One region of the Vibrio sp. T3Y01 genome, then DNA from elsewhere that is predicted to be linked to it. Evidence: predicted binding sites of a transcription regulator. Region 1 holds the regulator's gene; each other region holds the start of a gene.
What was found. The regulator PurR, encoded in region 1, represses purine synthesis genes. The targets are predictions, from matches to a motif close to TNANGNAAACGTTTNCNTNA.

Region 1 (7,320 bases):
CAAAGCTTGTTCTAAATCTTCCCATACGATGATCTGACGGATCTCTCCTTTGTCAGAGCCGTAAATATTTTTTGCAAATTTGTGGGCAATATCGTCGAAATTACGGTCTTCAGTCACGGCTACTTGAGTTATTATGTCCTATCGTGCCTGCTATTCTGTCACAGGAATTTCAGGAATAAAGAGGCGATGTCTCTTTTTACTACTAAGTGATGTTTTTTCGGACTATTCGGATATGTTTGAGCTGAAAAAAGTAGTGTCTTCATTACTGATGCCACTACCAGCAATGTTAATTCTCGCATTTCTGGGCTTAGCCCTAGTGATGTTTACTACTAAAAGAAAGACTGGTTGCTTAATTACCCTCTCAGCCCTCTGTGGTATTTTCCTAATCGCTTTCCAGCCAGTTTCTAGTCAACTATTAATGCCAATGGAAAGGCAGCACACTGCATTTTTACCTGTCGACGAAACCGTCGATTACGTGATGGTTCTTGGTAGCGGCCACGTCGTTGATGACCAGATCCCACCAACATCTGAACTGAGTCGCACAGGCTTGATGCGTTTGAGTGAAGGTATTCGCATTTTACGCCTCTACCCGGGCGCTAAACTGATTCTTTCTGGCTACGGCGCTGGTACAGAAGTCAGCAACGCACGAATGATGGCTAAGGTAGCCCTAGCACTCGGTGTGGCAAAGCCTGATATCATTCTGCTGGAAACAGCCAAAGACACTTGGGAAGAAGCCCGCCAAGCCGCTGCGTTCGTTAAGAATAAAAGAATGGTGTTGGTGACTTCAGCAAGCCATATGACACGTGCTCTCAACGAATTTAACGCGGCTGGTATGAAACCATTACCGGCACCGACCAACTACCTAGCACAAGAAGGTATTGTTGAGCCTTGGAATAAGTACATGCCTAAGGCGATTTATCTTGAACAGACAGAGCGTTACTGGCATGAGACCATGGGGTTGGTTTGGCAAAGCCTACGTGACTGGCTAGACACCAGCAGTGATATTGCAGAAGAGCCAATCGTCGTGCCTGAAGCTTCGAGCCTAGCTGAAGATGAGAATGTCGTTTCGGCAGCTCAGCCTCAATAAGCAGTCTACATAAAAGACTGAGTCATAAAAAAGCCGAGACATCACTGATGATGTCTCGGCTTTTTAATATTTACTATTCTAGCGGACTAACATGTCCCGCAAGACTTAGTCACCAGCGAACATGTAACCTTCACCATGGACCGTCACAAAGATTTGTGGATTCTTAGGGTCGAATTCCATTTTTGCACGCATGCGTCGAATCAGTACGTCGATAGTACGATCATTTGGCGCGTCTACTCGGTGGCTGATCATATTAAGAATACGTTCACGGCTTAATACCTGGTTAGGGTAAGAAGACAACGCAACCAATAATTCATATTCAGCTTTCGTCAGTTTTACTGGTTCACCGTTTTTGCTTAACGCACGACGAGGGATATCAAATGTCCACTCACCAAAACGAACCACTGATTCATCTTCAGATTCTTCAACCGCACCTGCTGCTGTTTTACGAGCGGCAGAAATACGCCAAAGTAGGTTTTTAACTCGAACCAGTAACTCGCGAAGTTCGAAGGGTTTAGTAACGTAATCGTCAGCGCCCATTTCAAGGCCAACAATTTTGTCGATGCTATCCGTGCGTCCAGTAACTAAAATAATTCCAATGTCTGATTGACTGCGTAATTCGCGAGTTAGCATCAATCCATCTTCGCCTGGTAAGTTGATGTCCAGCATAATGAGGTCAACGTTGTTTTCTTCTAACACGTTTCTCATTTGAGCGCCGCTTTCTGCTTCGCTTACTGTGTACCCTTCGTTCTGGAAATAACCAACCAGTTTACTACGGGTCACCACATCATCTTCTACGACTAATACGTGATAGCTCATCTACACCACTTTTCTTATTTAATAGTTTCGGTGACTATTCTATTCATAACTAGTAACAATTCTAGTGGTACTGTAGATAAATGCCAGAAACATGGATTTTTTTTGATACAAGACAATCTTAAACCTTGCTATTTGTCGTCTGGCACAATTCAATATAGGCATTACTACTAACGAGTAACTTTGCATTTCGCAAATAACCTCGTCATCAGCCTTGGTGTGTAAAAAACACCACAAGACTAAATCAGGATTTACGTAATGAAAGATACGAAAGCGTTCAATGAGCAAAGAGCAGAAATTTACTGGTGGTTATCAAGCTTATTCGCCAAAGAGCTCACTCAAGATGAACTTGACCACTACCACTCTGTTGAAATTCGTTCTTTCTTAACTGGTTTAGGCGAAAATGAAACACTCAAACCTGCGATTGATAGCTTAGTTGATGCACTAAACCGCTTACAAACACGTGAAGATGCACAACTGGAACTGGCTGCTGACTTTTGTGACCTATTCCTAAAGACAGACAAGCATGGTGCCCTTCCCTACGCTTCGATGTACATCGGTGAAACTGGGCTATTAAACGATAAGCCAGCAAAAGAGATGGAAGAGATCATGGCTAAGCACAACTTAGTGGTTAACCAAGATCTAAAAGAACCAGCAGACCACATCGCTATTGAACTCGACTTCCTAGGTAACCTAATCATTCGCTCTAATGAAACAGAATCAGAGGAAGAGTTAGAAAAGTCGTTCGAAGTTCAACAGCAGTTTATTGAGCAACAGCTACTCACTTGGATTCCAAAGTTCAAGGTTAAGTGTCATGAGGTTGATGAGTTCGGTTTCTATGCATCAGTATCATCGCTGCTACTGGCATTCTGTCAATTAGACACTCAATATTTGGCTGGTGAATAGCTTATTAGATGACTAGGTAAATAAATTCAGTAGAATGTGACAATTCACCCGGATTTCTGGGTGAATTTTATTGCGAGTATTTTCTAGTCAGTCTAAAATTGTGACCGCAAACGATAAAATATGAAACATTCACGAAATGCTATGCTTATTAAGTTTCAGAGCATTTCGGTGTTAAGACAAGCCGCTCAATAGCGGTTTTTTGTTTTTTAACACTTTAGTACCCAAAGAGCCCTACACGTTTAAGCTCTTAGTTAGGTAGCTTAACGGCTACTTCATTCCGTACTTTGGGGAAAGTAGCTTCTAATAGGATAAAACCATGGCCACTATAAAAGATGTCGCTCGCTTAGCCGGCGTATCAACAACAACCGTTTCTCACGTAATCAACAAAACCCGTTTTGTTGCAGAAGCGACTCAAGAAAAAGTAAATAAAGCGGTAGACGAATTAAACTATGCACCAAGTGCTGTTGCTCGTAGTTTGAAGTGTAATTCAACACGAACCATCGGCATGCTAGTGACTCAATCAACCAACCTATTCTTCTCAGAAGTTATCGATGGTGTTGAGAGCTACTGCTACCGTCAAGGTTACACTTTGATCCTGTGTAACACGGGTGGTATCTATGAGAAGCAACGTGACTACATTCGAATGCTTGCAGAGAAACGTGTAGATGGCATCTTGGTTATGTGTTCAGACCTAACTGAAGAACTGAGAGAGATGTTAGACCGTCACGCTGACATCCCTAAAGTAGTCATGGACTGGGGCCCGGAGAGTTCTCAAGCAGATAAGATCATCGATAACTCTGAAGAAGGTGGCTACCTAGCGACTAAATACCTAATCGACCGCGGTCACTCAAAGATTGCTTGTTTAAGTGGCCACTTAGACAAAGCGGCGTGTGTGGAGCGTATCGCTGGTTACAAGCGCGCTTTGGAAGAAGCTAACATTACTGCAAATGACGACATGATCATCGAAGGTAACTTTGAGTGTGATACTGCCGTTCTAGCCGCTGACAAAATTGTTGATATGGAAGATCGCCCGACAGCTGTATTCTGCTTCAACGATACCATGGCACTAGGCTTGATGAGCCGCCTACAGCAGAAAGGCATCCGTATCCCTGAAGATATCTCTATCATTGGCTACGATAACATCGAACTGGCTGAGTACTTCTCTCCACCATTGACTACCGTTCACCAACCGAAGCGCCGTGTCGGTAAGAACGCCTTCGAAATTCTGCTTGAGCGTATTAAAGACAAAGACCATGAAAAACGCGTCTTCGAAATGCACCCAGAAATTGTTGAACGTAGTACAGTTAAAACGTTAAATTAACTGATAAATTGAGTTTATTTTCATCAAGCGCACCTTTGGGTGCGTTTTTTTTATCAGCAACTAAAATAAACCTAGTTTCATATAATAAAGATCATTAATTGAAGCAGTATCACACTTTGAAATAACAAGTGTGAGCCTCATTCAACAAAAACTTTATTCTATTCAATCAGTCACGCACAGGGCAAATCACTTGAAAAGGTGAGACGCAAAGCTTCCGGCCTAAACCACTCGTTGGTATGGTAGCGGGGTTACCGATGGCAAAATGCAGTAACTACTAATAATTTAGTAATTTACGGCTTATTGACAATGTAATTGCAACATTTTGCTAATCTCTCGGACCTGCTTATTTGGTGGCGTAGTTCAAATACACCGAGATAAATAACATGGATAAACCGATACTAAAGGACTCAATGAAGTTATTTGAGCCCCTAGGAAAAATAAAATCACGCTCAATGTTTGGTGGATTCGGTCTTTTTGCTGATGACACTATGTTTGCTCTGGTTGTTAATGACCAGTTGCACATACGAGCAGACAAAGGCACAACAAAACAGTTCGAGCAACAAGGGTTTCAACCGTACGTCTACAAAAAGCGTGGTTTCCCTGTCGTAACTAAATATTTCGCTCTACCCGAAGGCTTATGGCAAGACCAAGAGAAAATCTTGCAGCTTGCGACTACGTCTCTGGGCTTTGCAAAAGAAGAGAAAGCTGAACAGTCCGCTGCTAAGCCAACTCGACTCAAAGACCTCCCGAATCTTCGACTCGCCACCGAGCGCATGTTGAAGAAAGCTGGAATTGATTCCGTAGAACGTTTATATGAATCTGGCTCTGTAAACGCATTTAATGCCATCAAGGATTCTCATGCGTCCTCCGTCAGTATTGAACTGCTTTGGGCACTAGAGGGGGCGATCAATGGCACCCATTGGTCGGTTATCCCGCAGCAACGTCGTGAAGAGCTTATCAGTCGCGTCAATTAACATTTTCAGTACACCTTTTTATACAACTAAGCCGCATTTCTGCGGCTTTTTTTTCGATTCTGAATGTTAGATAGTCTGCGGCCTTAATGCTCTATCAATACCCTAAAAGGATGGGCGATAATTATACTTAAAGTCTACTTTGACCATCGGAACGAAGTTAATCTCTCCAGAAGAATTCATTATCTCTTTAACTTTAATGCTCCCGTTTCTAATTTCAAACGAACGCACGTCTACCTTTTCCGATGCTTGAGGTAGGATTTTGCTAAGCTCATATGAGCCTTTGCCGTTTATATCCATCCAGATTTGTTTTCCAGATTCGTAAGCCTGTGATTGGCTCGCCACTACATCCCCTTTAAAGATTTTAGATTCTACAGCGGCTCTATGATAGATACCCGAACCCATAGCTTGGAAAGAGAGAAGGCCTGTTGTAGCGATAACCGTTATCATTGATAATAATTTCATAGCTAGCTCCTTAGTTGTCTGCCTGAATAATTATCTAAAACAATCTTCATGCCTCGATTGTTACGTATATAGAACGAGCCAAGACCAAAACTCTTTCAACTTTTTGTCACTTTTTACGTGGTACAAATTATTACGATTGAAATAATTTAGGCAAAACAAGTCTCTAGTAGAGCGTTACCACCTTCTAATAAACGAGTATTTTTCCACATCTATCTATATCACTAACACAAGGCTAACTAATTGGGTTAGCGGGTCAAACCTAATTCATCACCTAGACTAAATAGTTTTTTATTATCTTATGAAAGTTAATCTATGCTTTGCCTGTCTATCTATACTAATGGTATGCATTGAAAATTTGAGGAAGTATCAATGAGTAAGAAAATGATATTAGGTATTGTATTGGTCGTAACGATCGTTTTATTAGGCATTAATTTTGGCCAATACCTCACGCTCGAAAACGCCAAAGCACAGCAAGCGGTGCTAAACGACTACATTGAAAGTAACTTTATTGCCGCCGCGGCGACGTACTTTATCGCATATGTATTGATCACCGCCTTCTCCATCCCGGGAGCAGCCGTTGTTACACTACTTGGTGCTGCGCTGTTTGGCTTCTGGAATAGTTTGTTATTGGTATCTTTCGCCAGTGCAATAGGCGCAACTCTTGCCTTTTTGAGTAGTCGTTACCTACTGCGAGACTGGATTCAAACTAAGTTTGGCGACAAACTCACTACGATTAATAAAGGCGTTGAAAAAGACGGCGCTTTTTACTTGTTTTCTTTGCGACTTATCCCAGTGTTTCCGTTTTTCCTTATCAACCTGCTGATGGGCTTAACACCCATGTCGGTGACTCGCTACTATGTAACAAGCCAAATCGGCATGTTGCCTGGTACTGCAGTCTTCTTGAATGCTGGTACCCAACTCGCAGAAATTGATTCGCTTTCAGGCATCGTTTCACCTTCTGTACTATTGTCATTTGCATTATTGGGGGTGTTCCCAATTATCGCTAAATGGTTGATGAGCAAGTTTCGTTCAGCACCGGTTGCGGAATAATAATTGTGGCCGGATAAGGTTCTATATCAATGAAAATCTTCAGTGCATCAAATCCGACAGAGGCACATATCATCTGCGGACTCCTAGAAAGTGAGAATATTGCCTGTGAAGTCCGTGGTGAGGGTTTGTTTGGTTTGAAAGGGGAAATCCCGTTCACAGAAGAAACTGACCCATACGTATGGCTATATGAGCCAGAAATGGCCACTAAGGCGCGTGCTATTGTCAATGACTACCAAAAACAGCAAGATTCTATCATCTATGAAGAGTGGCGCTGCAGTGAATGTCATGAAGTGAACGAAGCACAATTTGGTTCTTGTTGGCAATGCGGAGCTAACTCTCCTGAGTAGACGAGCTTAATGAGGTCTTAGCCGCTTCATCTGATTTATCCTCAAAACAAAAACGGGAAGCTACAAATAGCTTCCCGTTTTTATTTCAATTCTATTATGAGTTCAAATGACCGACTTAGAAATCACTGGATTTGCTTTTGGATAAACTCGATAGAGTGCTGGTTGAATTCTTCAGGGTTTTCAACATTACACACATGACCACAGTTAGCAATTTCGACCAGTTCACTTGACTCGTGCGCCTCAACCATTTCTTTAACGGGCTTGATAAACATGTAGTCACGCTCTCCCATCAGATAAAGGGTTGGTATCGGTAACTCCCTATCTTTGAAATATTTCATTAAGGGGTTCACATCAGCC
Region 2 (7,320 bases), on a different contig from region 1:
GCATATGCGGGCTTTTCAAAAGCTCAGCCATGGCTGGATGTTGCGAACAACTACCCTGAGATCAATGCAGAGCAAGCACTGGAAGACACAGACTCGGTGTTTTATTTCTACAAGAGTTTGATTGAACTTCGTAAAGAAGTGCCTGTGATTACTCATGGTAGTTATCAAGATTTGCTACCTGAGCACCCATCGGTATTTGCGTATTCTCGTGAGAGTGAAGAGCAGACTCTACTGTGTATTAATAACTATTATGGTGAAGGGTCGGAATGTACTTTACCTGAGCGTTTTGATATGACGAATGCCAAGTGCTTGCTTTCTAACTATCAAGAGACAGATGGCTCAGTAACATCGCATCATCAAGTATTGCGCCCTTACGAGACTCGTATTTTGTTGATTGAGGGCTAGCTAGCCAGGTCACTTTATTAAGGTATATCTAAACACAAAATAAAGCTCATGATCTTTAGTACCCCAGTAGGTCATAAGCTTACCAACAAGGCTTTGGATTGCTCCCCAAAGCCTTTTTTACATCAGTGTGCTGCAGTTAGTATCACTAGGCTTTTTCTATTGCTGTCAGCTTAGCTGCTGATTCCTCAATGGTGGATTGTTCCACTGACATCAATTCAATCTGCTCAATCAGGCCAATCGTTGGGTTGAACCAGCGCTCAGACGATGTACCAAACTCTGCTGAATCCATACCGACACAGCCAATGTAGTAAGTGTTTTTCTCCGTAAGATTCGCAGCTTCGATCGATTTACCCGAAACAGTGAAGCTTTTACGTACACCTGTTTCATTGATTTCTTGCTGCCAAGTAACTTGGCATGACGCATCAGTTGGCAGTGATTGCACCCACTGGTGATCCTCAAAGTCACTCAACATATTCGCGACGGCTTCTCCATCAAGCGTGATCTGCAGTGAAATGGTTTCTTCGCTGATATCAATAATTGGGTTGCTCTCTTTTACGTCTGTTCCTTTCAAACGGAACAGTGGGCTGCTGTACATCATTCTTGTGATGTATTGGCTACCAATGAAGTAAGCATTGGTGATTTCGTGTAACCCACGGTCAGGACCTGCAAAATAAATGCTGCCGTCTTCTTGTGTGCCTTCAGCATTCGTCATGATGTCTTCAGAGACATAAAACTCGGTGATGCCGTAATTGATCAGGTCGTTGATAACTTGAATTTCCGCTTCATTGCCTGACTCTGATTCTAAACCTGCAATGACGAGCTCACCACTTAACGGCGTGAAGTTCATCGTCATCGAGCCTTCATTTTCACCATCTTTGGTAAATGCGTATTTCAATGCTGTGCTTGTTTGAGGCGCGAATTGAGAGTCATTGATTGGGTAATCGACTTGATTGCTTGGGCCTTTATTGCCATTGGTTGAACCAGAAGAAGAGCCGCCTCCGCCGCCACAGCCATAAAGAGCAAAAAGAGAAGTCGCAAGCAGCGTCATGGTTTTTTTCATGTGAAGCATTCCTAATAATGTTGTTGACCGTGAGCGGTCGGATGTTTTTAGGAATGCTATTGATATGAGGGTTTATAGGGCAAAAAACGAAGACACATGAAACCTTAATTTATATTTAAGTTGCTGTTATTAATGGTTTTATATTGTTTAGTCCGATAGTTGATGCCCGACAGCGGTACAGTAATTTAGCATCAGATTTTCCCACTGCTTGATGATCAGCGGCTCTTTGACACTGAGTTTTAGATTTTTCCAAGGCTGAAGGCAGGTCGATTTTGACTCTGGCTTGGATAAGCGCGCAAACAGTTCTTCCGATGGAACGACTCGTAGTAAGGCAACCAAAGACTCCATGTAGTTGAGGCGAAACTTATCCATGTCTCCTTGCTTATAAGCGATGTGAGATACCACCATATAAACCAGAGCATTTTCGATAGTCGAGTTTCCGGCGGTGTTGGTTAAGAATTCCTTCGAAGTTTGCAGATCTCTCAACTTGAAGTGAATAATCCCCAGCCACAGCTTAAGTTCGTCTGGAATCAACTTAAAGTGGGTTTGCACTAGGCTAGTAAATCGAATCAGTCGCTGGTGATCTGTCTCAAATAGCGCTAGCTGGCGAGCGATCAGCGTTGAGGTCATCACGTTGAGTGGTACGTTCTCAAGATCGATAGTCGTGCCATTCAATAGAGCACTTAATGCGTGATTGTCGACAGACCATTCCGGATAGAGCGGAGCAGGCAGAGCAAAGTAGCTCGCAAGTTCTTGGTTAATCTCCATCAAGCTCTCGCTGAGATTGTCTATCTCAATAGAATAAACGCCACGAAAGGCAAGCTTACCTGAGCTCGGGTAGATAAGGCTGACCTTGGCTGCGAGTCGTTTGTCGACCTCTTGGTCCTTCAGCTGAATATTAAGCAGATAGTCACTGGTGCGCATGTTCTTTGCACCAGGGAAGAAAGGAGAGCTATCTATCGGGTCTAGGAAGTAACTTGGGGCATCTTGGTTGGCTAAATCGGTATAGGCGTACTCAATTTGTTGTTGAAGCAACAGAGCTTTAACCATCTTGCGATAATGTCTTGCATTGTCACCGACCGCATCGATGCGATTGAGTAGCAGCTCAACCTTAGGAATTAACCTCTGTTCACGTTCAACCTCAGAGGCATGGTTCGACGAATGCCATAACATGTAACCCAAGCTTGCTGTAGTGATCAGTAACACCAGAGTCGTTAACAGGAGAACAGAGGTCACTAGCGTCGGAGTCTTTCGCGCTTTCGGTTGTTCTGTTTCCAAAACTGTTTCTGCTGCTGCATTAGATAAGCTGACCGAGCTAGGGCTAAGAAAGTAGCCTTTGCGGGGGTAAGTGACCAAAATCTTGGTAGCGTCGCTCTCAGGCAAGTGTTTTTGTAGTACCGAGCGAAGTGTGCTGATTCGGTTGGTGAGTACGTTTTTGGAGATGAAATTACTTTGCCAAACTGCCGAGATAATTTGCTCTGCCGCTAATGGCTCTCCGACGCTCGTGAGAAATAGCTCAAGTAACTCGATAGAACGAGGCTCTAAATCGATGACCTGCTCGTTGCAACTCAAGACACGTGTTATTGGGTTGAATTCTAAACCTTCAATGAAGATCGAGGTTTGAGTGTCTTTGGCGCTGGAGAGGTAATCTTGCATAACGAAAGAGGGGTAGCTTATAAAAGCTAAATACTAGCTGTTTTCGTTATGAAAAACAGCTAGTAATTCATTGATTGGATAGCTAGTGTTAAGACGCGTAGTTCACCGAGTAGCGTGTGGGCTTATGATTCATCGCTAGTACGATATTCAATACTGCTGTACCTAGCACTGACACTGCAATCACCCAAGGCGATACAAAGAAGAATGAGGCAAACAGAATACACGCGTCGATCGCCATTTGAGTTTTACCCACTGAGATGCCGTAGCGATCTTGAATAAATAGACACAAGACGTTGAAGCCGCCTAAGCTCGAACGATGACGGAATAGAATCAGCATACCCAAGCCCATCAATAAACCACCGGCTACTGCACAGTAGATCTCATTATGAACTTCGAGCGAAATAACCAAGTATAAATGATCGGCAAACACAGACACTAAAGCGCCGGAAATCGCACTGCTGATCGCAAAGCTGCGACCAAAACGTTTCCACGCCAATAGATAGAATGGACAGTTAGCGACAAAGTATAGAATACCGAAGGTTACAGGTAAAAATTGACTCAACAGTAGAGCCAAACCAGTAGTACCACCGGTAAGCAGGTGCGCAGACTGTAAAAAGAAGACGCCTAACGCTACTAAAAACGTGCCCGTCAGGACTGCAATCCAATCTTCTTTACGTGAGTGTTTTTCCATCGTTTTAATAATTACCTAATCAATAAAGGCGTGCATAGTAGAGAAAAACTTAAGCTTTCGGTAGCTAGAGGGGCAAAATTAAGGTAAACCTATGTAATCTGCGTTTTACAGGGTGTAAATCGTAAAATTGACAGTAAGGAACATCTTTGGTTGGATAAGCCCAATAACCATGATGAATCTTATTTGTGATTATGAAAAAACTGCATGATAAAATTGCAATTAGCTCTTTATGACCTAGATCAAATTATGTAGAATGCGTCACATCAAAACGGTGACGGAAACGTTTGCTTTCGGTCGTTGTGTGGTTTTTTTGAAACTTTCAGTACAATCTGAGTCAGGAGATACAGATGCTTAAGCGTGACATGAACATTGCTGATTACGATGCGGATCTATTCGCAGCTATCCAAGAAGAAACTCTTCGTCAGGAAGAGCACATCGAACTTATCGCTTCAGAAAACTACACAAGCCCACGTGTAATGGAAGCTCAAGGTTCTCAGCTAACAAACAAATACGCTGAAGGCTACCCAGGCAAGCGTTACTACGGTGGTTGTGAGTACGTAGACAAAGTTGAAACTCTAGCAATTGAACGTGCATGTGAGCTGTTTGGTGCCGAGTACGCGAACGTACAGCCTCACTCAGGTTCTCAAGCAAACAACGCTGTATACATGGCGCTACTGAACGCAGGCGACACAGTTCTAGGTATGAGCCTAGCGCACGGTGGTCACCTAACTCACGGTTCTCCAGTAAACTTCTCTGGTAAGCTTTACAACATCATCCCTTACGGTATCGACGAAGCAGGCCAAATCGATTACGAAGAGATGGAAAAGCTGGCTATCGAGAACAAACCTAAGATGATCATCGGTGGTTTCTCTGCTTACTCTCAAATCTGTGATTGGAAGCGCATGCGTGAAATCGCTGACAAAGTAGGTGCTTACCTATTCGTAGATATGGCTCACGTAGCTGGTCTAATCGCGGCAGGTGTTTACCCGAACCCAGTTCCACACGCGCACGTTGTTACAACAACAACGCACAAAACGCTAGCAGGCCCACGTGGCGGTCTAATCCTTTCTAACGAAGGCGAAGACCTTTACAAGAAGCTGAACTCAGCAGTATTCCCAGGCGGCCAAGGTGGTCCTCTAATGCACGTTATCGCTGGTAAAGCAGTAGCGTTCAAAGAAGCTCTAGAGCCAGAGTTCAAAGAATACCAAGCACGCGTAGTTGCTAACGCAAAAGCAATGGTTGCTGAATTCCTTGAGCGTGGTTACAACATCGTTTCAGGTTCTACAGAGAACCACCTGTTCCTAGTTGACCTAATCAACAAAGACATCACAGGTAAAGAAGCAGACGCAGCACTAGGTGCAGCAAACATCACAGTAAACAAGAACTCAGTACCAAACGACCCTCGCAGCCCGTTTGTAACGTCAGGTATCCGTATCGGTTCTCCTTCTATCACTCGTCGCGGTTTCTCAGAAGCAGACGCGAAAGAGCTAGCAGGTTGGATCTGTGACATCCTAGATAACATGGGTGATGAGTCTGTTATCGAAGCGACTAAAGCAAAAGTGCTAGAGATCTGTAAGCGTCTACCAGTTTACGCTTAATTTTTTCTTCGTAGTAATTTGAACTTGGTTGTCGAGCATGCTCACTTACATTCGTAAGCTCCGCGTGCTGTCCTAGAATTTCAAACAACTACTTTGAAAAACACTTTTAAAGGGACTCATAGAGTCCCTTTTTTATTGGTATAGAAATGCTTAGAGCGCGAACGAATTTCTGTGTCGCACATACTCATTTGCTAGCGCAAACTCCGTGTGAGCTCCTTGAATTTCGCTCATCTACTTTGAAAAATGCTTTTAAAGGTCCCTTTTGGGGCCTTTTTGTTTTAGGGAAGGGGGCTGAAAACTCTATGTCTTTTCCTTGAACTAAAGCTATTTGATTGAAAAATGATGATTTTAAAGGCTCCTGTTGGGAGCCTTTTTTGTATCTGATGGTCAGCTGATGAGAATCGAGAGAAGCGGGTATTAAAAAGGGCTAATGCTTTCACATTAACCCTTTGTATTTGTTGTTTGTGTTGGTTCTACTTTTTGATGCTAAGTAGGGTACCTGATTTACACTTGAACGAGTAGTAATGACGGCTTTCATTAAACTTACCTAAGCCTTCGCCATCGCAGTAGTCGATGTTGATGTCACGCATTACTTCTAGTGTATCTTCGCTGTTCAAAGCGAATTTAGAGCCATCAGAACAGACGATACGTACTCTCTCATCGTGGCTTACAGAGTAAATATCGACTTCGGTATTACACAGCTCAAAAGAGGCTTCACGAAAATTGTCTTGCTGAGTATTTGAAGCGCAACCCGCAGTAAGCGTTGCAGCGAACACTGCCAAAAGTCCGAGTCTTTTCATTGTTAATCCTTCACTATCATCAAGTTGGGTGATGAGTTTTTATATGCTATTTGAGGTAGCCTATACAACTACACGCTACGATTCAAGGCGCGTTCTTAGAGTCTAAGATATAAAAAGAGAGTAAGGAGGAGATAATTTATATTCTGCCGGCTATGTTGGTTGAAACTTACACCAATAAAAAAGACCAACATCGAGTTGGCCTTTGTCTATCAATCTGAATTTACACCATTATCTAAACTGTTTTGCTTCTGGCAGGTATTCAAAACCCGCAGAGGCAAGTTTAGCGATTAAGGCTGCTTTGTCGATTTCGTAGAAGTTAACCACTCGGTCCAAGTCTCCGCCGAAGTCGTCACGTAGCTTCATGTTGACGATGCTCATCAACATAACAGGATCCATCTTTGCAAAATTAGCGAGGTTCATATTAGTCCTCGAAATCTGAAATAAGTAGGTTAGCAGCTGCAAATGCTGCGCGTTCGCGAGCTTCTTTAGGAAGAGATTCATCTGCTGCAAGGTCGTTTAATGTTTTTACTGCGCAGGTGATCGCTTGAGGGATGTAGCCTTGGTCGCCACTACCAATTTGAGAGTACAGTTCACGTACCAAATCACAACAATCGTATACTTTCATTTTTATACCTAACCAAATGATAACTGCTCTCAATATACACATAGAGATAAGCAAAAACAAAGTGGATCTGACGAAGATCAGAGTTAGTTTGTCCTTGCTCAATATCTCATTTTATTACGCTTCAGTTTGTCACTTTATTAGGTGACCAGTTAACCAATGATTGGTCGACTAGCCCGTGACTTGCTGCTCAAGTTGGTATTTCACTTCATCTGCAAGGTTGAGTTGCTTGGCGAGCTCTTTGAGATAAGCTTTTTCCATGAAGTTCTGCTCGTCGGCCACAATCAAAGAGGCTAAGTAGATCTCACTGGCTTGTTGCGGTGAGCTTGCGAGTTGAGCAATTTCGCTCGGATCGAGCGGTTTGTGCAGCTCTTCAGACACTAACTTAGTCAGCTGATAATCCGCGCCCATGTTTTCGACGGCTTGTTCAATTTTAGCCATCTCTTGCTCATCGACATGACCGTCCGCTTTAGAAGCTGCAATCATCG
Region 3 (7,320 bases), on a different contig from region 1:
AGGCTCAAGAACTGAGCTTTGAGCAATATGTAGAAAAACTAAAGCAACAAGGCCGTGAAGAAGGCATTTCTGAAGCGATCATTGATGAAGCCTTTGATGGTGTAACGTTTAAGCCAAGAGCGGTCAAAGCGGATAAAAACCAACCTGAAAAGAAACTGACTCTGGATGAGTATATTCCACGAGCAGTGCCAGATTGGAAAGTGAAGCAAGCAAGATCACTGTATAAGAAGCATTACAAAGCGTTAAAGCGCATTGGTGATGAATATGGCGTTCAGCCGCGATTCATTGTCGCTTTATGGGGCGTTGAGAGTAACTTCGGTAAATTCACCGGTAATTACAGCGTTATCGATGCTTTAACAACTATGGCTTACGAAGGGCGCAGAGAAGCGTTTTTCCGCAGTGAAGCGATGGCGGCGTTAACTATTCTTGACCAAGGCCATATCACACCAAAAGAGATGAAAGGCTCTTGGGCTGGTGCTATGGGTCAACCTCAGTTTATGCCTAGCTCATTCTTAGCGTATGCCGCTGATGGCAATGGCGATGGTAAGAAAGATATCTGGGGTACGGAAGAAGATGTATTTGCCTCGGCGGCGAATTATCTGAGCCAATCCGGTTGGGACGACAAGTACACTTGGGGCCGTCAGGTTCACGTACCATCAACGGTGTCTATTGATTTGCGAGGTCGTTCTGAAGACAAAGCGAAATACCTAAAAGAGTGGTCTGAACTTGGTATTAAGCGTTATGACGATCGCCCATTACCTAGCCTTGATGAAGACATTAAAGCTTGGTTAATCATGCCAGATGACGAAGCGGGTCGTTCTTACCTCGTTTACAACAACTACAATGTGTTAATGAAGTGGAATCGTTCTTACTACTTTGCTTTGGCTGTTAGCCATCTAGCAGACAGAATCAAGTTTGATTAGTAGACCTAATTGTATTAATCGGTATGGCTTGCTTTGATAGCATTTGGCCTACCATAGGCAGAACGAACTAAAGGACTCTTCGGAGTCCTTTTTGATTTTATATTTTAGAGTTTTAAGAAGGTGGTCTTGTGCTAACAGATAGAGCTGCACAGATGGTGATATTCCATGCGTTGATCAAGCATGAAGGCTTTACCAGTGCTGCAAAAAGCTTGAACGTTTCGGTGTCTCATATCAGTAAGCAAGTTGCTTTGCTTGAAGACTCTATTGGTATCAAGTTGGTCCAACGAACCACACGTAGCCTCACGCTAACTGAAGCGGGGGAAGTGTTCTATCAGCACTGTGAGCAACTGTTTAATACGGTAAAAGCGGCTCAAATGGATATGGACAGCCAGCGTGATGATATCTCTGGAATACTGCGTGTTGGGCTGTCGCAGTCATTTGGCACCTTACATATCATTCCCGCGATTGATGAGCTCAGACAGTTGTATCCTCAGTTGAGAATCGAAGTCCACCTGTTCGATTACAAAGTAGATATGATTGAAGAGCGTCTAGATCTTTGGATCACCAATAATGAAGACTTGCCAGAAGGGTACATTGCGCAGCGATTAGCTGATAGCCAGTTTGTGGTAGCCGCATCGCCCGATTACCTGATTAAAGCCGGGACACCACACGTACCGTCTGATTTGATCGACCACAACTGTCTTATCTATCGCAGCCGAGAGCGAGACTACACATCGTGGGCGTTTGATAACGGACAAGAGAATCTTAGTGTTAAAGTGGCCGGGGATTACTCGGTGGATTTAGCTGAGGCAGTTCGAGACGCAGCGGTATCCGGGTGGGGCGTGGCTTACTTGGCCACTTACTTAGTGAAGGAAGAGTTCAGAACGGGCAAATTAATCCAAGTCTTGCCGGAATGGAGAGCGAGTCAGCTGATGCCGTTCTATGCTGTGTATCCGAGTCGAAAGAACATGCCGAAGAAGCTTTCTGCGGTGATTGAGTTCATAAAAGATCATATCGGATCGCCAACCTACTGGGATGAAAACCTAAAAACTTGCGTTGAACTGCATCGTTAACTGTTTCCAAATCTATAAATATAATTTCCATATGGAAAAAGTATGCTTTTTAATCAAAGTTAATTATTAAAATTCAATAACTTAATTAAAATCATTGCTCAAGAGTGATTACCCCAACATCACATTAACAACCGCCGCTTGCCGCAAACGATTTCCTCTATAGAATGCGTCGCCTTTCCTAACTACAACTTTTAGGTTGACGCACATGGCTTCGCTACTTGGAATTATTACTATTTTAGTTGCCGCTTGGTTACTATCTACGGACAGAAAAAATATTCCACTAAGAACAGTCTCTCTGGCTTTCTTATTACAAATCTCATTCGCGCTATTGGTTCTGTATGTACCAATGGGTAAAGAAGCGTTGAATGCAGCCACAGGTGCGGTATCTAGCTTGATCAACTATGGTCAAGAAGGGATTAACTTCCTATTTGGTGGCCTTACGAACAACGGTTTCGTTTTCGCGATTAATGTTCTGGGCATCATTATCTTTTTCTCTGCGCTTATCTCTGGTTTGTACCACATCGGTTTTATGCCAAAAGTGATCAACCTTATCGGTGGTGCGCTACAGAAGTTCTTGGGCACAGGCCGTGCTGAATCCCTGTCTGCGACAGCAAATATCTTCGTTGGCATGATTGAAGCACCATTGGTGGTTAAGCCTTACTTGAAACACATGACGGATTCACAACTGTTCGCAGTGATGGTGTGTGGTTTGGCATCTGTTGCTGGTGGTACGCTTGTTGGTTATGCGTCACTAGGTGTAGACCTAAACTATTTGATCGCAGCGGCATTCATGTCTGCACCGGCAGGTTTGTTGATGGCTAAAATCTTAGTACCAGGTAGTGCTGACGATGTTCAAGAAAACATTGAGTCTGATGTTGAAATTCCACGAGCAACAAACGTAGTTGAGGCAATGGCAGATGGGGCTATGTCTGGACTTCGTATTGCCGTTGCGGTGGGTGCGACACTTCTTGCCTTTATCAGTGTGATTGCAATGCTGAATGGCTTGCTAGGTATTGTTGGGGGCTGGTTTGGCGTAAACCTAAGCTTCGAACTTATCCTAGGTTATGTGTTCGCACCCGTTGCATGGCTGATCGGTGTGCCGTGGTCTGAAGCTGTTGTGGCAGGTTCACTGATCGGTAACAAGATTGTTGTGAACGAGTTTGTCGCTTTCATCCAGTTAATGGACGCGAAAGAGGTACTTAGCGAGCATTCACAAGCGATCGTTACCTTCGCACTGTGTGGCTTTGCTAACATCTCAACGATGGCGATTCTGATTGGTGGTCTGGGTAGCTTGGTACCAGAGCGTCGCTCTTTCATCTCACAATACGGCTTTAAAGCGATTTGTGCAGGTGTGTTTGCTAACCTAATGAGTGCAGCGATTGCTGGCGTGGTACTTTCACTGTAAGTACCTAGTTTAATCATTAAGCACCGAGTGGATGAGTCAGTTACTTTATTTCCCCTATAGTAAAGTGACTGATTAATCACAATAATATTCGGTTAGCACGAAAAAGAGAGCCTATAGTTTAATGACGTAGGCTTTCTTGTTTCAGTAAACAGATTTGGACCACAGGGTGTGGCACCAATTATTTAGAGGCATAAATGGATTTGTCGATTACTTCTTCTTTGGCGCTAATTGGACTTTTGTCTTTAGCCTGTCAACTGCTTGGCTGGCGTTTGCGTCTTCCCGCTATTCTCCCTCTTCTCATTGTCGGCCTGCTATTGGGCCCCGGTTTAAATGTCCTTAACCCAGATGCCATTTTTGGCGAAGTGCTATTTCCGCTGATTTCATTAGGTGTTGCCATCATTCTGTTTGAAGGCGCATTGACGCTTAATTTCAAGGAGATCAGAGGCCATGGTCGCATGGTGACTCATCTAGTGAGTGTCGGCATGCTGATTACATGGGCGTGTATCGTGGTCGGTGCTTATTACTTTGTTAACTTTAGTTGGCCATTAGCAGCGCTATTTGGAGCCTTGGTAGTGGTGACGGGCCCGACAGTGATTGTGCCTATGCTGCGTAGTATTCAGCCCAAAGCTTCTCTTGGCAGCATTTTGCGCTGGGAAGGTATTGTGATTGACCCAATAGGCGCTCTGTTTGCGGTTCTGGTTTACGAATACATTGTCTCTTCAGCCGACCCTACCGGTCACGTGTTGTTTGCGCTTGGGCTGACTTTGGCTATTGGTTTAAGCTTAGGGATCATCGGTGGCCATTTGATTGCCAAGATGCTGCAAGGGCATTGGGTGCCACACTATTTGCGTAATGTGGCAGTGCTGACGTTAATGTTGGCGGCGTTCTCGTTTTCTAATGACTTGAGTGAAGAGTCGGGCTTGTTAACCGTGACCATCATGGGGATCTGGCTTGCCAATGTGAAAGGCTTGGATATCGAAGACATCATCGAATTCAAGGAAACTCTGACTGTGCTGCTCATTTCTGCGCTGTTTATTTTGTTAGCCAGTCGGCTCGATTCGGGCGCGTTCCTGTCGATAGGTTGGGGCGGTATAGGGTTGTTAGCGGTGGTTATGCTGGTGGCTCGCCCGTTAAGTGTGTGGATCAGCGGGATCGGCACGGATCTTAGTTCTGCAGATAAATGGTTTTTGAGCTGGATGGCGCCGCGCGGGATCGTGGCTGCAGCGGTTTCTTCTCTGTTTGCGATCAAACTTCAAGAGAAGCAATTGATTGATGGGGCAGATCTGCTGGTGCCCATGGTGTTCTTGGTCATTATCGGCACGGTTGTTATTCAGAGTTTAACCGCAAGTTGGTGGGCGAGAAGGCTAGGTGTCACTCAAGAGAAAGCGCAAGGGGTTATCTTCTTTGGTGCCACCCACTTCGCAAGACAGTTTGCCAAGGTGCTCGCGACTCATAACATCAATAGTGTGCTTGCGGATACCAACTGGGAGAGTATTCGCTTGGCGCGTATGGATAGCTTGAATGTCTACTTTGGTAACCCAGCTTCCAGTCACGCGGAAAACAATTTGGAACTGGATGGGATAGGGCGAGCGATGATTGTCTCACCTTATCGCCAAACTAACCCGTTAGTCAGCATGCATTATCAAGACGAGTTTGGTGCCAATAAGGTTTTTGAGCTTGAGTCACCAGAAAGCAAGCACGAGAGACACCAAGTGAGTCGAGATGGCAACCGAAGTCTATTTGAGGAAGGCGTGACCTACTCCAAGCTTAATTCGTTAATGGCTCAAGGCTGTCAAATTAAGAGTACAGGGCTGACAGAGGCATTTGATCTGAATGAGTTTAATGCTTTGTATCCTAAAGCGATTTTACTTGGAGTTATCAATGGCGGTGATTTCCGTTTAATTACTCAAGGGGCTGACTTAGAAAAATTCATATCAACGGAGTGTGAGATCATCAGTTTGTTGCCGCCGTCAGATCTGGCAGAAAAAGGCGAGGCTCCGGATAAGTAGCAAATGCTCTTTATCAAAAGCGATTAGCTTTGTATCCGAAGTGTATCGCTTAATATTAAAAAAGCCGCAGCGTATATCACGCTGCGGCTTTCTCATTTAATTTATATTGCGTTACAGATTACTTCGAGTGAAACTGCTCGCAAGCGATCATAGTATTCTCGATTAAGCTCGCCACTGTCATTGGGCCAACACCACCCGGTACAGGTGTGATGAAGCTTGCGCTCTCTTTCGCGACATCGTATTCAACGTCACCGACTAGTTTGCCAGATTCTAAACGGTTGATACCAACATCGACCACAACTGCACCTTTCTTAATCCATGCACCAGGAATGAAGTTAGGCTTACCTACAGCAACCACAACAACGTCTGCTTGACGTACGTGGCCTTCAAGGTCTTTGGTGAAACGGTGACATGTCGTCGTCGTACAACCCGCTAAAAGTAGTTCTAGAGTCATTGGGCGGCCTACGATGTTTGAAGCGCCAACAACAACCGCGTGCTTGCCACGTAAATCGATGTTGTAACGGTCAAGCAGCGTGATGATACCTTTTGGCGTACAAGAGCGAAGCTTAGGCATACGTTGAGCCAAACGGCCGACATTGTATGGGTGGAAGCCATCAACGTCTTTCTCTGGTGTGATGCGCTCAAGAACGTGAGTGCTATCGATACCAGCAGGTAGAGGCAGTTGAACCAGAATACCGTCGATCTCTGGGTCTTGGTTTAGTTGGTCTACTAGGTTTAACAGTTCATCTTCTGTTGCAGTGGCTGGCAAATCGTAAGATTTAGATACGAAGCCAACTTCTTCACACGCTTTACGCTTACTACCAACGTAAACCTGAGAAGCAGGGTCTTCACCCACTAAAACAACCGCTAGGCCCGGAGCGCGTAATCCAGCTTCAGTACGAGCTTTTACACGTGCAGCAACTTCGGAGCGAACCGTTTGAGAAATTAGCTTTCCATCAATATTTTGAGCAGTCATGAATTTCCTTAGTATTGATATTCAAGTTAGTGGCTGATGTTTTTGGCGCATTATTCCAGAAAATCTTTTTGATTACCATCAAGCAAACGATTGCTTTGCTCTATTTTCCAACACTTATATGTTTGTTGCCCTTTTTTTACTCACTTAGATCAGAATGTTACATAAAGCCGTTGCTTTCATGATTCGAATTCGTATAATTCCTTCCTGTAGCGCGCCCTTAGCTCAGCTGGATAGAGCACGTCCCTTCTAAGGATGTGGTCGAAGGTTCGAATCCTTCAGGGCGTGCCATTATTTAAAGAAACCCGATAGCTCTCTGAGTTGTCGGGTTTTTTGCATTTCACCCATCATAAAACACTTCTTTTAAAGCTCCAGTTATTTCCTTCTCTTATTCATTTCGTTCGGCTCATGTAATAGAAAGTTAAAATTGTTCCTTTTTTGGGGTTTACATCATTTGGTAATAAAGCCACTATGAATTCACGAAGAATAGACAAGTAAAGCTGTTCACCAGCGGGTTTAGGAATCAAACCTTCTGCTGATGGCTGATTTAGAGGAAGTAATGGCAGGAAACAGTATCGGACAACATTTCCGCGTGACCACGTTCGGAGAAAGTCACGGTATCGCACTAGGATGTATCGTAGATGGGTGCCCACCAGGATTAGAAATTACCGAAGCAGACCTTCAAAAAGATTTGGACCGTCGTCGCCCTGGTACTTCTCGCTATACAACGGCTCGCCGTGAAGCAGATGAAGTAAAGATTTTATCAGGTGTATTTGAAGGCCAAACTACGGGTACTTCTATTGGTCTATTGATTGAAAATACAGACCAACGCTCTAAAGACTATTCCGAAATTAAAGACAAATTCCGCCCAGGCCACGCTGATTACACGTACCATCAAAAGTACGGTGTGCGTGATTACCGTGGTGGTGGTCGTTCT
Region 4 (7,320 bases), on a different contig from region 1:
AAAGCCTTCGTTCACATCACTTAGCCCCATCCCTTTTATGTTTCCATGCGAAGCAAACATGTCAGCTAACAATTCAGCCTTTGAACTGGTGCGGTTAGCCACCACTAATTGCTGTGGCTTTTGATCAAGCAAAGGTTGAATCACTCCTCTTGCTGCGCCACCAGCACCCAGTAAGAGGACTCGAGCTCCCTCTAATACTACTTGGTGTTGAAGTAAATCTTGAACAAGCCCCTCACCATCAGTGTTATCACCAATGATTTCTCCGTCATCTAGCTTCTTCAATGTATTAACGGCACCAGCTAGTTGAGCTCTTTCAGTCAATCGATTAGCAAACTGATAAGCATCTTCTTTAAATGGTGCTGTGACGTTACACCCTCTTCCACCTTCACTAAAAAAGGCTTTAGCTGAGGTAATGAACTGGCCATGTTCTGGCTGCAGTGCTGTATAGGTAAGCTGCTGGTTAGTTTGGCGAGCAAATAACGTGTGGATGAATGGCGATTTGCTTTGCCCAATAGGGTTACCGAAAACGGCATAACGATCTACTTGCTGTGTCATATCCTTACCTAACAGAAATAATAAAAAGGGTCATCTATATAGATGACCCTATCACTATCCCTATAAGGAAGGAAGAACTACCAAGCTCGAGGTTTTAGGTAGTCACTATAAAGCAACGCTTCTGGTGACCCTGCTTGAGGTTCGTAACGGTACTCCCAGCGAGCCAATGGCGGCATAGACATCAAGATAGATTCTGTGCGTCCGCCACTTTGTAGGCCAAATAGGGTGCCACGGTCATACACTAGGTTGAATTCAACGTATCGACCACGGCGGTAAAGCTGGAAGTCACGCTCACGTTCACCATAAGGTGTCTCTTTACGACGCTCAACAATAGGTAGGTACGCCGCAGCATAACCTTCACCAACAGCCTGCATGTAAGCAAAACTCTTTTCAAAGCCCCACTCATTTAAGTCATCAAAGAACAGACCACCAACACCACGCGTTTCATCGCGGTGAGGCAGATAGAAGTACTTATCGCACCACTCTTTGTGTTCTTGATACACGTTATCACCAAATGGCGCACACAGGTCTTTAGCGGTTTGATGCCAAGACTGGCAATCTTCATCAAAAGGATAGAATGGCGTTAAATCGAAACCACCACCGAACCACCAAATAGGGTCTTCGCCTTCCTTTTCGGCAATAAAGAATCGAACGTTAGCATGAGAAGTTGGGATATAAGGGTTTTTAGGGTGGATAACTAACGATACCCCCATCGCCTCAAACTTACGTCCTGCTAATTCAGGGCGATGAGCGGTTGCTGAAGCGGGCATTGCCTTACCTGCAACGTGAGAAAAGTTTACACCACCTTGTTCAAAGACCGCACCGTCAGTCATAACACGAGTACGGCCACCGCCACCAAGGCGATCGCCAGGTTCGCGTTCCCATGCATCTTCTTTAAACAGTGCGCTACCATCAGCTTGTTCAAGCTGTTGGCAAATCGAATCTTGTAGGCTCAGTAAAAACTGCTTTACTGCTTCTTTATCAATTGCTGACATTTTACTTTCCTTTGCAGGGTTTAACCCTGTCTTAATATTTTCGACGTTTTTGTATCTCTGATTTCGCTTGGCTTGTCACGACCACCCGTTTTCCCTTCAAGAATCGCAACCAAGTGTTGACCAAGTTGCTGTTGTACTTCTTCAGTCGTCATACAAGGCGGTTCGCCCGTCAGGTTAGCACTGGTAGAGGTTAACGGCTTACCGAATTCATTACACATTCTTTGAACCAAAGGGTGATCCGTCACTCGCACAGCGATTGAATCAAACTGACCACTCACCCAATCAGTCACTTTAGCACTGGTTGGCATGATCCAAGTGACCGGCCCCGGCCATGTTGCTTTAACCGTCGCTAGTTGCTCATCGGTCAGTTGGCTTTCATCAATATAAGGAAGCAGCTGCTCGTAACTTGCCGCAATCAAGATCAAGCCCTTTTCAACTGGACGCTGTTTTAACTCGAGTAATTTCTTGATGGCATGTGGATTATCAGGATCACAACCAACCCCAAAAACGCCTTCGGTCGGGTAAGCAATGACTTCGCCCTGTTGTAATGCCTGCAATGTATGTTGAAAGTTATCCACGGGTTGCCTCATTAAGTCAGTTATCGAACTCGCTAAGTGTACAAATTATCACTCACTGTTACTAAAGCTATTTGTTTATAAAATGTATCAATTGGCAATTTAGACTGACGCAAACGTTTTCCTAAAGCAATTTTACCCGTATAATGCGCACAAAATATCTAATCACTAATTAAATCGTACCTGAAGGAGTTTGAGATGACTGTCGGTATTATCATGGGTTCTAAATCTGATTGGCCAACAATGAAGCTAGCTGCGGACATGTTGGATCAGTTTGGCGTAGCGTACGAAACAAAAGTGGTTTCAGCTCACCGCACACCTCAGTTGCTTGCAGACTACGCAACCAGTGCAAAAGAGCGCGGTATTAAAGTCATTATTGCTGGTGCTGGCGGTGCAGCTCACCTACCAGGCATGGCAGCTGCTTTCACAAGCGTACCTGTACTTGGTGTTCCAGTTCAGTCTAAAGCGCTGAAAGGCATGGATTCTCTGCTTTCTATCGTGCAAATGCCAAAAGGTATTGCTGTAGGTACTCTAGCTATCGGTGAAGCGGGTGCAGCGAACGCTGGCATCCTAGCTGCTCAAATCATTGGTACACACAATGAAGAAATAATGGCAAAAGTAGAAGCATTCCGCTCTGAGCAAACAGAAACGGTACTTGCTAATCCAAACCCTGCAGAGGACTAATTCCCATGCATGTTCTTGTGTTAGGCGCGGGCCAACTTGCTCGCATGATGTCCCTAGCTGGGGCACCACTGAATATTGAAATTTCTGCTTTTGATGTTGGCAGCAAAAATATTGTTCATCCATTAACGCAAGCGATTCTAGGCAACGGCTTAGAAAATGCGATTGAGCGCGCGGACGTGATTACTGCTGAATTCGAACACATCCCTCATGATGTGCTTGAAGTATGTGAGCGCAGCGGTAAGTTCTTACCGACCACAGAAGCAATCAAAGCTGGCGGTGACCGTCGCCTCGAAAAAGCGCTATTAGACGAAGCGAACGTAAAGAACGCTAAGTACTATGTGATTAACTCTCGCGAAGACTTTGACGCTGCAATTGTTCATGTTGGCCTACCTATGGTGTTGAAGAGCACACTTGGCGGCTACGATGGCAAAGGCCAGTGGCGTTTAAAGACCTTAGACAACGTTGAAGCAACTTGGACAGAAATGGCCGAGTGCATTACTGCAACCGACAATCAAGCAATCGTGGCAGAAGAGTTTGTTCCATTCGACCGTGAAGTATCACTGGTTGGTGCGCGTGGAACCAATGGAGAGGTTCAAGTTTACCCATTGGCAGAAAATGTTCACACCGATGGCGTATTGAGCTTATCGACCGCAATTGATGATATTGAGCTGCAAGAACAAGCGAAAGCCATGTTTACTGCGGTTGCTGAGCGCTTAGATTATGTTGGCGTGCTAGCACTTGAGTTCTTTGACGTTCAAGGTTCACTGTTGGTTAACGAGATTGCACCACGTGTTCATAACTCAGGTCACTGGACACAGCAAGGTGCCGAGACTTGTCAGTTTGAGAATCACCTTCGTGCGGTCTGTGGAATGCCACTAGGTAGCACCAAGCTGATTCGTCCGACCGCAATGATCAACATCCTTGGTGAAGATACTCTACCTGACGCTATTTTGGCTCAGGGCGGTTGTCATGTGCACTGGTATGGTAAAGAGAAACGAGCAGGCCGTAAGATGGGGCACATTAACGTGAGCGCAGACTACAACGCCGAATTGCAAAGAACATTATGTTCACTAGCAGATATCCTCGACAAAAAAGCTTATCCAGCTATTCATGAGTTTGCTGAGCAGATGAAATAAGCAAATATGGCTTTTGTTGGTTTAGATACAAAAAAACGGCGCTCAGTGAGCGCCGTTTTTAATTCTATAACCTAAAGCGATTCAGATTGAATGTGATGACACTTTCGGTCAGCACATTGCTTTTTCATCCCTTGAGCTGTTTTCTTCTCAAGTAACAGCGGGAACTGACACGCTTCACAACGACCGATAATAGGCTGCTGGTTTACTGCAAACTTACACTTAGGGTAGTTATCACACGCGTAGAAAGTTTTGCCGTAGCGAGATTTACGCTCGACCAAATGGCCTTTACCACATTCAGGACAGCCGACCAACGGCTGCTCTTCAGTTTGTTCTTTGGGCTGGTCTAAAGATTCTATGTGATTACACACAGGGTAGCTGCTACAACCAATAAACATGCCATAGCGACCTTGCCTCAACACCAGCTCGTTTTGGCATTTAGGGCACGGTACACCCAGCTCTTTCACTACATGACCATCGTTTTGGTGCAAAGGCTTGATGTAGTCGCAACTCGGATATTGCTTACAGCCTAAAAACGGGCCGTGCTTACCGTGGCGAAGCTGAAGCTCTCCGCCACACTGTGGACACGGTTCGTGCTCTAGTGCATGTTCATGTGCTGAAAAAAGCTGATTATCAATCTTACTACTCATGATAAGCCTGTATTAATGCAAGATACCTTGCTCTTTGGTGTACAACAGCTCTTCCATTTGCGTGTAAGCACTTTCATTACCCGGTACATTGAACAGTACCATTAAGATAATCCACTTCAGATCATCCAACTCAAACTCATTGGTCTCTAACCCCATCACACGATCAATCACCATTTCACGAATCTCTGTCGTGAGAACGTTGATCTGTTCAAGGAACAACAAGAAACCACGACACTCCATATTAATACGTGATATCTCTTTACTTGTGTAAACACGCATCGAGGTATTAGAGCACATAGTAATCGCCGCTTGGTTATCGGTATCTTGCAGTGCAGCAAGGTCTTCTAACCAATGGAGAGCCTTATAAATATCATCTTGGTGAAACCCCGCTCGAAGAAGTTCATCTTCAAGTTCGTCTTGATCCACCTGCAATTCAGAATCGCTATGGATGTAGGTTTCAAACAAGTACATCAGTATGTCCATCATCATAGCTAGCCTCTCCCCTTTCGAATATAGCCACCGGAAACTGCAACAACATGCCCTGAGAGCTCAAGCTCTAAAAGCTGCATCATGACTTCATGCACAGGTATATGGGTTCTCTGTGCCAAAATATCAACGGGTGTCGCCTCTAATCCTACGTTAGCTAACAGATGTGGAAATGGCAATTGTTCATTTTCTTCCAAGCTTGGCGCAGGTTCGAATAAATTAGCCTGTTGATCTATAGACCAGTCTAACAGACTCTTTATTTCAACCAATACATCTTGAGCACTCTGTACCAAGCAAGCGCCGGCTTTGATCAAGCTATTGCCTCCACGGCTCGTCGGGCTATGAATAGAACCTGGAAGCGCAAAGACTTCACGTCCTTGCTCCAAAGCATAGCGAGCGGTAATGAGTGAACCACTTTTCTCTGCAGCCTCGATCACCAAGGTTCCTAACGATAAGCCACTAATAAGACGATTGCGACGCGGGAAATGTTCAGGTCGCGGTTTGGCACTTGGACGAAACTCTGAAATTAGCGCCCCACTTTCACATATCCTAGCCGCGAGGTTTCTGTGTCTTGCAGGATAAATAGAATCCAAGCCTGAGCCCAATACAGCAAAGGTTTCGCCTCCTTTATCTAGTGCGCCATCATGGGCATAACCATCAATACCAAGCGCTAAGCCGCTGGTGACAATCAAACCATTTTGTACAAACTCTTTAGCGAATGATTTCGCCGTCTGTAGCCCTTCGATGCTGGCATTACGGCTGCCAACCATCGCGATTTGAGGTTCAATCAGCTTTTCAACGTTACCTCTAACGAAAAGCACAGTAGGCGCCGAGGCAATCTCACTCAGCAATTTAGGATAATGTGGGCAACTCGGAGTCAGGATGTGATGGTTGGATTGTTTAGCTCGCCAAGCGAGACAAGCCTCTACCTCTCTTGGGGCTTGTTCTCGTAGATAGGAGATTTGTTTGGTTGATAAACCTAGTGCTTGTAGCTGTTGCCCTGAGTAACCAACAATGTTTAAAGGAGAATCAACACTCAGTAGGCGAGCAAGACGCTTTCCACCCAGTTGCGGAATAAAGCTTAACGTTAACCAAGCGATCAGTTGCTGTTCATTCACTCGCTTCCCTCTTCCGTCACTGCAAGGTCCAAAGGCGATACCGCCACAATGTCATTACTCACTGGCTTTGAACTTTGAGTGATCAAGGCGAGGCTAAAATACTCATAAGGACGAATGACCATCAAGCTACCGAGCGAGGTGCTTGGTAGCTGCACTTTATTACTCGCTGCAGATTCTTTGTAGCTGTATTCACCTTGTTTGCCGAACACGACTGCACCACTTTCACTGAGGGTAAACATGGAGCCTTGACGAAGATTGTCCTGTGAGCCTTTATTGATTACCACCACCTGATTTTTAGCGCTGTATTGATTACCCTCGAGAGAGCCTAAAATATTGGCAAACTGACCCGCCGCACAGGGGGTAGGATAAAACGTAGTAGAAAGATTCACCTGGTCGACGCCCAGTTCGGGTAGTACTAGGTCATTAAGTAGAACTTCTTGCAGCTGAGTGTCTATCTGTAGGCTACTGAACTCATCGTCCACTTCTTTTAAGCGCGCAGTGGCAACCAAGCGCAAAGAAGTAATACTCGCTTGAGGCTGCTGCCTTTGATAAGTTTCAACGGCGCGGTAGATACCCCACTTAGGGTGCTGCTGTTTTCCCGAGATAAACAACCGATCTGCACCAGACAAGAAGCGTTTTCCATCGCTTGTTCCCAACACTCGTTGCGCCGAGTCAATATCTTGCTGCTCAACCAAGCGATCAGACTGCAAATAAGGCAAAACCAACCCCTCGTTGACGGTAGGTATTGCTTTCTTCTCCGAGACACGAATCTTAGGGCTGAGTTTGATAACAGGCTTGAGGCTCAAGACAGGTTCACCATTAATCCAAACCAACGACAGTTTGTCTCCGGGATAAATAAGGTGAGGATTTTCTATCTCTGGATTCACCTGCCATAACCTTGGCCACAACCAAGGGCTATCGAGATACATCGCAGAGATATCCCACAAGGTGTCGCCCTTAACCACCACATAAGCCTCTGGCGCACCTCGCTTAATGGTTAAAGGTTGTTCACTATTCTCTGCCACCACGGCAAAAGAAATTGAGGAAAAAACAAGCGATAAAGTGGAGTAAATATGACGCATGACCTAGCTTCCTTGGTCTGTATATATGACATCGGATTGGAG

Region 2: glyA (serine hydroxymethyltransferase) is a predicted target of PurR. The motif match lies at 4,085-4,104, and genes of this name have one in related genera.
Region 3: F0232_RS13890 (NupC/NupG family nucleoside CNT transporter) is a predicted target of PurR. The motif match lies at 2,136-2,155, and genes of this name have one in related genera.
Region 4: purE (5-(carboxyamino)imidazole ribonucleotide mutase) is a predicted target of PurR. The motif match lies at 2,234-2,253, and genes of this name have one in related genera.

The regions. Positions count from the first base shown of each region.
Region 1 covers NZ_VTXJ01000005.1:149,751-157,070, reverse strand. The annotation lists gene cmoM (tRNA uridine 5-oxyacetic acid(34) methyltransferase CmoM) at 1-117, opposite strand, end outside; gene elyC (envelope biogenesis factor ElyC) at 233-1,087, shown strand; gene torR (two-component system response regulator TorR) at 1,193-1,906, opposite strand; gene torD (molecular chaperone TorD) at 2,162-2,809, shown strand; gene purR (HTH-type transcriptional repressor PurR) at 3,126-4,130, shown strand; cyclic di-GMP riboswitch class I at 4,301-4,386, shown strand; gene F0232_RS07555 (TfoX/Sxy family DNA transformation protein) at 4,514-5,104, shown strand; gene F0232_RS07550 (DUF3316 domain-containing protein) at 5,207-5,566, opposite strand; gene F0232_RS07545 (TVP38/TMEM64 family protein) at 5,936-6,616, shown strand; gene F0232_RS07540 (DUF2007 domain-containing protein) at 6,646-6,963, shown strand; gene F0232_RS07535 (alpha/beta fold hydrolase) at 7,086-7,320, opposite strand, start outside.
Region 2 covers NZ_VTXJ01000019.1:70,372-77,691, reverse strand. The annotation lists gene treC (alpha,alpha-phosphotrehalase) at 1-405, shown strand, start outside; gene F0232_RS18605 (hypothetical protein) at 551-1,465, opposite strand; gene F0232_RS18600 (winged helix-turn-helix domain-containing protein) at 1,613-3,121, opposite strand; gene F0232_RS18595 (YitT family protein) at 3,210-3,812, opposite strand; gene glyA (serine hydroxymethyltransferase) at 4,160-5,410, shown strand; gene F0232_RS18585 (hypothetical protein) at 5,884-6,210, opposite strand; gene F0232_RS18580 (DUF4250 domain-containing protein) at 6,439-6,630, opposite strand; gene F0232_RS18575 (YaeP family protein) at 6,632-6,835, opposite strand; gene F0232_RS18570 (tellurite resistance TerB family protein) at 7,004-7,320, opposite strand, start outside.
Region 3 covers NZ_VTXJ01000011.1:85,485-92,804, forward strand. The annotation lists gene F0232_RS13880 (lytic transglycosylase domain-containing protein) at 1-923, shown strand, start outside; gene F0232_RS13885 (LysR family transcriptional regulator) at 1,076-1,996, shown strand; gene F0232_RS13890 (NupC/NupG family nucleoside CNT transporter) at 2,202-3,401, shown strand; gene F0232_RS13895 (sodium:proton antiporter) at 3,596-5,410, shown strand; gene folD (bifunctional methylenetetrahydrofolate dehydrogenase/methenyltetrahydrofolate cyclohydrolase FolD) at 5,529-6,386, opposite strand; tRNA gene F0232_RS13905 (tRNA-Arg) at 6,598-6,674, shown strand; gene aroC (chorismate synthase) at 6,943-7,320, shown strand, end outside.
Region 4 covers NZ_VTXJ01000026.1:71,775-79,094, reverse strand. The annotation lists gene aroE (shikimate dehydrogenase) at 1-555, opposite strand, end outside; gene hemF (oxygen-dependent coproporphyrinogen oxidase) at 633-1,550, opposite strand; gene F0232_RS21740 (L-threonylcarbamoyladenylate synthase) at 1,571-2,128, opposite strand; gene purE (5-(carboxyamino)imidazole ribonucleotide mutase) at 2,324-2,809, shown strand; gene F0232_RS21730 (5-(carboxyamino)imidazole ribonucleotide synthase) at 2,815-3,945, shown strand; gene F0232_RS21725 (type I DNA topoisomerase) at 4,017-4,592, opposite strand; gene F0232_RS21720 (DUF494 family protein) at 4,605-5,081, opposite strand; gene dprA (DNA-processing protein DprA) at 5,084-6,196, opposite strand; gene F0232_RS21710 (LysM peptidoglycan-binding domain-containing protein) at 6,193-7,278, opposite strand.